One region of the Butyricicoccus sp. AF35-5AC genome, then DNA from elsewhere that is predicted to be linked to it. Evidence: predicted binding sites of a transcription regulator. Region 1 holds the regulator's gene; each other region holds the start of a gene.
The links. Region 1 encodes HrcA, which represses chaperone genes, less so after heat shock. Its sites were predicted from a motif close to TGTTAGCACTCNNNNNNNNNGAGTGCTAACA; they were not measured.

Region 1 (2,271 bases):
GTCGGTGCCCATGTGGCGCTTGATGGAAATAATGGTGCGGTCTGCGTTGGTTACAGCCTGGCGCTTAGCGACCTGACCGATCATACGCTCGCCGTCCTTAGAAAATGCAACAACAGACGGAGTGGTGCGCGCACCCTCAGCGTTAGGGATGACTACGGCTTCGCCGCCCTCCATAACAGATACACAAGAGTTCGTCGTACCAAGGTCAATACCAATGATCTTACCCATAATAAATACACTCCTTAAATGATAGGATTTTGTTTACTTTAATTAGCAGTTAGTAATCAGTTTGCAACCTTCACCATCGCATGGCGAATAACCTTATCGCCAATCTGGAAGCCCTGCTGGAAGGTTTCCGCGATGACATTCTCACCGAGGTTTTCATCCTCAACGTGCATAACCGCGTTGTGGAAGTTCGGATCGAATGCGGTGCCTGCGGCAGCGTCGATGACGGTGACGTTAATGCCCTTGAGGCTTTCGGTCAGCTGCGTCATGGTCAGCTCGACACCCTTTTTATATTCGGTGTCGGCGGTCTCTGCCTTGAGCGCCCGCTCGAGGTTATCGTAGGTCGGCAGCAGTGCGGTTACGGCGCGGCTGACTGCATCGGTGTACGCCTGCTCGCGCTCGCGCTGGCTGCGCTTGCGGAAGTTGTCGTACTCCGCCGCCATGCGGAGATAACGATCGTTCAGGTCGTTATACTTGGCTTCCCAGTCCGTCGCGGGCTTTGCTTCAGCCTTGGCGGTCTCCTCTGCGGGAGCCTCGGTCTTTACCTGCTCCTGCTCTTCCGCCTCCGGCTTTGTCTTTTTGCTCATGTCGTTTTGTGCCTCCGTTTACAGGAAATCAGTGATTTCCGTCTTTTTCATCTAAAAATGTCTCGGCGATCAGTTTGTTCAGCCCTTTTGCGAAGCGGCTGAGCTGTGCAGACAGCTTGGCGTAATCCATGCGGGTCGGACCCACGATGCCGATCGCGCCCTGACCGATCTTACCGATATCGTATTTTGCGTAGATCGCCGAGGTTTCACTCAGCGGGTTTTCGCCGTTTTCCGGTCCGATGAAGAACTGGATGCCGTCGATCTTGCGGGTGGCCGGCAGCAGGTGCTTGCGGTCGTCCTCCATGTAATCGAGCAGCGTCTGCGCCTTTTTCGTATCGCGGTACTCCGGAAAACGAAGCAGCTTGCTGGCACCGTCGAGGTAAACCTTCTGGTCGCTCAGCTCGGTGATCAGCTCTGCGATGTACTCGGCTACCGGAGCGAGCAGCGCGGTCAATCCCGCGGCGCGGCGCACAATGTCGAATCGCTCTGCGGTGATGCTCGAGAGCGGCAGTCCGGTCAGCGTCTGGTTGAGCACATAGGTGAGCAGCTCGGCCTCATCCTTGGAGACCTCAGCCACCGTGCGGACCATTTTATTCTTGACCGTGCCCGAATCCGTAACTACTACGATTACGAAATTCATCTTATCGACTGCGATGATCTCAAACTGCCGGATGGCGATCTGTGTCATGGCCGGTGTGATAGCAACCGACGCGTAATTCGTCAGACTGGTGAGCAGCTTGCCGGCCTCCTGAATGAGGTGGTCAAGCTCGCGTACCTTGGTAAGCACGCTGTTCTGCAGTGCGTTTCCGTCCTCCGCATTGTCGGCCGGACGCTCCATCAGTTCATCCACATACAGTCGATAACCCTGCGGTGAGGGGATTCGTCCCGCAGAGGTGTGCGGCTTTTCGAGGTAGCCCATGTCCTCCAGTTCACTCATCTCATTGCGGATGGTGGCGGACGAGAACGGCAGCTCGTGTCCCTCGGTCAATGCCTTGGAGCCGACCGGCTCAGCCGTGCGGATGTAATCGCCGATAATGGCTTTGAGTATTTGCTTTTTACGTTCCGAAAGCTCCACCGAAGCAGACTCCTTTCTTTCGGTTGTTAGCACTCCATCTCCCCGAGTGCTAAACTTAATTTACCACCACATACGGACAAAGTCAAGTGCTGTTTGTGAACAATTTATGAAATGATGGTCGGAATTTTATCACACTCGTCTGCCGAGTGCTGAAATGTCAATTTTCACCGTATGAAAAATGCTCTGATTTGGTCGTTTTTCCTTGCGTTCGCGTCCACGCAGTGATAGAATTACTATGAGAGAGACAGGCAATCGTTCGATTGCCGTAGAGAGAAAATCCGCTCTATAAAAAGGAGAACAAACATGAAGGAAATCAAAGTTGGCATCGTTGGTTTGGGCCGTCTCGGTTCGGTACACGCGCAGAATCTCGCGTTCAAGATTCCC
Region 2 (2,271 bases), on a different contig from region 1:
TTCAGTTCGCCATCATGCACGATGTGGCTGAGCTGTACCTCGATACCTCGGGTGCCGGTCTGCACAAGCGCGGCTACCGCGCCAACAGCAATGCGGCGCCGCTTCGTGAGACACTGGCGGCGGCTATGGTCAAGCTGGCGCGCTGGCGCGGGCGCGATCCGTTCCTCGACCCGTTCTGCGGCTCGGGCACGATCGCGATTGAGGCGGCCATGATCGCGCAGCGCCGTGCCCCCGGTCTGCTGCGCCGCTTTGACGCGGAAAAGTGGAGCTGCTTTGACAAGTCGGTCTGGCAGCAGGCGCGCGAGAGTGCGCTTGACCTTGCCCAGCCGGACGCAAAATTCGATATCGTCGGCAGCGACATCGACCCGGACTGCGTGCAGCTGTCCATCGAGAACGCGCGCAAGGCCGGTGTAGCGAACACGGTGTTCTTCGAGCGCGCGGACGCAGTAAAGCGCGATTACAGCGGTGCAGGCGTACTGTTTGCCAATCCGCCGTACGGTGAGCGTCTGCTGGATTTGCAGCAGGCGGAAAAGCTGTACGCCGACCTCGGCAGAGCGACGAAAAACAGCCCGATGAAGCAGTATCTGCTCAGTTCGGACCCGCTGTTCGAGCGTTGCTACGGCCGCAAGGCGGATAAGCGCCGCAAGCTGTATAACGGCATGATCAAGTGCGAGCTGCATATGTATTTTAAAGACCCGTCTGCATCAAACAGGGGAGAGAATAAGCACTCCGACCGACCGTCTGCTAAACGGCCGGCAAAACGCTGAGCGCTATAGGGCACTGTTCATAATTTGTTTAGAAAATTTTTGTGAAAATTCCGGATTACCCCCTTGCATATTGCGGCTCCTTGGTGTAAGATAATACTCGAAGTTAGCACTCGGGTAATTTGAGTGCTAACCCCCAACATTGTAAAATCTTATTTTTCATAGGAGGAATCCATTATGAAGCTCAAGCCCCTTTGCGACCGCGTAGTTATCAAGATGGTCGAGGCGGAGGAGACCACCGCAAGCGGCATTATTCTTACCGCATCCGCACAGGAGAAGCCCCAGGTTGCTGAAATCATCGAAGTAGGCCCGGGCGGCGTTGTTGACGGCAAGGAAATCAAGATGGAAGTTCAGAAGGGCCAGAAGGTCATCACCGGCAAGTACACCGGTACTGAGGTTAAGCTGGACGGCGAGAAGTATATCATCGTTCGTCAGAGCGACATTCTGGCAATCGTAGAGTAATTTTCAGGAGGTAATTCATCATGGCTAAGCAGCTTATTTACGGCGAGGACGCGCGCAAGGCTCTGCAGCGCGGTATTGATCAGCTCGCTGATACCGTTAAGGTAACCATCGGTCCGAAGGGCCGCAACGTTGTACTGGATAAGAAGTACGGCGGTCCGCTGATCACCAACGACGGTGTTACTATCGCCAAGGAGATCGAGCTGGACGACGCTTTCGAGAACATGGGCGCACAGCTCGTTAAGGAAGTTGCCACCAAGACAAACGACATCGCAGGCGACGGTACCACCACCGCTACCGTTCTGGCACAGGCTTTCGTTCGCGAGGGTCTGAAGAACGTAGCTGCAGGTGCAAACCCGATGGTAATGCGCCGCGGTATCTCCAAGGCAGTCAAGGCTGCTGTTGCAGCAATCGCTGAGAACTCCAAGAAGGTTGACGGCACGGGCGACATCGCTCGTGTAGGCGCTATCTCCTCCAGCTCCGACGAGATCGGCACCCTGATCGCAGAGGCTATGGAGAAGGTTTCCACCGACGGCGTTATCACCGTTGAGGAGTCCAAGACCGCTGAGACCTACTCTGAGGTTGTTGAGGGCATGCAGTTCGACCGCGGTTATATCACCCCGTATATGTGCACCGACACCGAGAAGATGGAAGCAAACCTGGATGATGCTCTGGTGCTGATCACCGATAAGAAGCTGTCCAACATTCAGGAGCTGCTGCCGATCCTCGAGCAGGTTGTTAAGGCCGGCAAGAAGCTGCTGCTCATCGCTGAGGACGTTGAGGGCGAGGCTCTGTCCACCCTGATCGTAAACCGTCTGCGCGGCACCTTCACCTGCGTAGCTGTTAAGGCTCCGGGCTTTGGCGATCGCCGCAAGGATATGCTGCGCGACATCGCGATCCTGACCGGCGGTACCGTAATCTCCGAGGAGGTTGGTATCGAGCTCAAGGACGCTACCATGGATATGCTGGGTTCTGCCCGTCAGATCAAGGTAACCAAGGAGAATACCACCATCGTTGACGGTGCAGGCGACAAGCAGGCTATCGCAAA
Region 3 (2,271 bases), on a different contig from region 1:
GAGATTGGTCGCCGTACGCGCGAGTGTATCGTGGAACAGCTTCGCCTTGAGCGCCTCTGCCGTGATGGACGGCTGGGTGATCGTCACAGGAATGGTGTAGGTCTCTTGCGAGCCGTCGCCAATGATCTCCTTGGCCTTATCGGTGTCGAACGACACGCCTGCCTTGCCGGCGATGATGGTCTTGCCGTCCTCCTTGCTGACAGTAGCGTTGACCGGGTCACCGATAATGTCGGCTGCAATCTTGTCAACGTCAATCGCCGGAGCGGCTGTCACATCGGTCGAGACCTCATATGGCTCAAAGTCCATCAGGCGGATCTGATCAGTCAGCGCCTGCTCTACCGCATCCGTGTCAAACTTGACGCCCGGCTTGCCGGAATGCACGATCAGATTGCTGTCCTTCAGTTCCCAAGTCGGATTGACCGGTTCGGTCAGCGCCGTGTCCGCGATTTCGTTAAGCGTGCCGCGCAGGCTTTCCTCATCTACAGTTGCCGCAATCTGCGCCTCTCTGTGACCGCGCATTGCGCCGATGATATCGCGCACGCGCTCGAGCGGATTGCCGGTACGGCCTATTTCATAGGCGTTCTCGGCGGACTGGATGCCGTCCACGTTTTTCAGCACCTTATCGACCGGAATATCATAGTTGGAGCCGTAAATCGTCACCGTGACGTTCTTACCCTCGTACAGCGGCGCACTCTGGTCCTCGATGGTGTTTGCCGCATCATCGCGGTTCATGCCCCCGACCGCGATCGGTCCGACAGTCACGCCCGGAAAAACATTCGGGTAACAGTACACATAGCCGAATGCACCGGCTGCCGCCGCAATGACAACGCCGACGGCAATCTTTACACCGATAGGAACACGACGTTTCTTCTTCGGCTGCTTAGCTTCCGTCCGGATGACCTGCGCCGGTTTTTCCGGCTTTTTGGCCTGCTTTTTGATCAAATGCGCTCCCTTCTTCGGTTTGTTTGCGCTTTTATCTGCCATGAGTATACCTCTTAACTAATCTATGCTTGGAATATGCTTTGGATTCTCGATGCACCCGCCATTATTCGACAGGTATACCTTTATATTATAGCGCCCTGTATTCATGATAGCAACCACAAATTCGGATAAATTCGGTATACGCCGTCATAATCTGTCGCTTTAACTTGCTATCACGGCTCTTTTCTGCTATAGTATTATTAGTATGCTAAAATTTTTGTGAAAAAGAGGAGTAAATGCAAGTGAAACAATTAGGACTGTTAATTCGACTGATTATCGGCATCATCGCCGGTATCCTCATCGGTATGTGCGGACAGTGGTTCGGCATCGCGGACACTGGGTTCTTCGTTGCCATCATCCGCCTGCTGGCAACCTTTACCTCGCTGTTCTCAACCTTCCTGTCATTCATGATCCCGCTGATTATCCTGTCGTTCATCACGGTCGGCATGGCAGAGCTTGGCAAGAAGGCCAACCGTCTGTTCGGTCTGACCCTGCTGCTGGCCTACGGCACAACCGTTATTTCCGGCCTGCTGACCTTCTTCATCGGCAAGGCCGTTCTGCCGGGGCTCATTCAGCCCATCACCGGCGATGTACTCGAGAGCAACGCCTTCGAGCCGCTGTTCTCCATCACGGTTGACCCGGTGTTCGGCGTTATGACCGCACTTGTGCTCGCGTTCGTGATCGGCATCGGCATGGCAAACCTTAAGGGTGATTCCCTGCTGAATGTTTTCCGCGATCTGCAGAAAATCGTTACCGGCGTACTCAGCCGCATTATCATTCCGCTGATCCCGATCCACATCGCAGGTCTGTTCGCCAACATCGCAGCCGAGGGCCGTCTGGCGGCTACCGTCAAGATGTTCGCTTCCCTGTATGCCATTATTATTGTGCTGCAGCTGCTGTACATCGTGTCTCAGTTTGGTCTGGCAAGCATTGTCTGCCGCAAGAACCACTTCAAAAGCATGAAGAACGCCGCTCCGGCGTACTTTACCGCACTCGGCACCCAGTCCTCTGCATCGACTATTCCGATTGCGCTGAACTGTGCATATAATAACAATATAAATAACGACGTTGCCGACTTTGTCGTTCCGCTGTGCGCTACCATCAACCTCAACGGCGATACCATCTGCCTCGTACTCGGCTCGATGGGCATCATGCTTGCAAGCGGCATAACCCCGACCTTTGCCATGTTTGCTCCGTTTGTATTCATGCTGGGCGTTACCATGGTTGCGGCTCCGGGTGTACCGGGCGGCGGTGTTATGTCGGCACTGGGCCTGATCACCTCGATGCTCG

Region 2: a site for HrcA is predicted at 869-899, ahead of DWZ82_RS13960 (co-chaperone GroES). Genes of this name have one in related genera too.
Region 3: a site for HrcA is predicted at 1,070-1,100, ahead of DWZ82_RS08505 (cation:dicarboxylate symporter family transporter). Genes of this name have one in related genera too.

The regions. Positions count from the first base shown of each region.
Region 1 is NZ_QUDX01000002.1:256,404-258,674, reverse strand. It holds gene dnaK (molecular chaperone DnaK) at 1-228, opposite strand, end outside; gene grpE (nucleotide exchange factor GrpE) at 285-812, opposite strand; gene hrcA (heat-inducible transcriptional repressor HrcA) at 841-1,887, opposite strand; gene DWZ82_RS04615 (Gfo/Idh/MocA family protein) at 2,191-2,271, shown strand, end outside.
Region 2 is NZ_QUDX01000018.1:1,717-3,987, forward strand. It holds gene DWZ82_RS13955 (THUMP domain-containing class I SAM-dependent RNA methyltransferase) at 1-767, shown strand, start outside; gene DWZ82_RS13960 (co-chaperone GroES) at 942-1,226, shown strand; gene groL (chaperonin GroEL) at 1,247-2,271, shown strand, end outside.
Region 3 is NZ_QUDX01000005.1:159,525-161,795, forward strand. It holds gene DWZ82_RS08500 (VanW family protein) at 1-984, opposite strand, end outside; gene DWZ82_RS08505 (cation:dicarboxylate symporter family transporter) at 1,224-2,271, shown strand, end outside.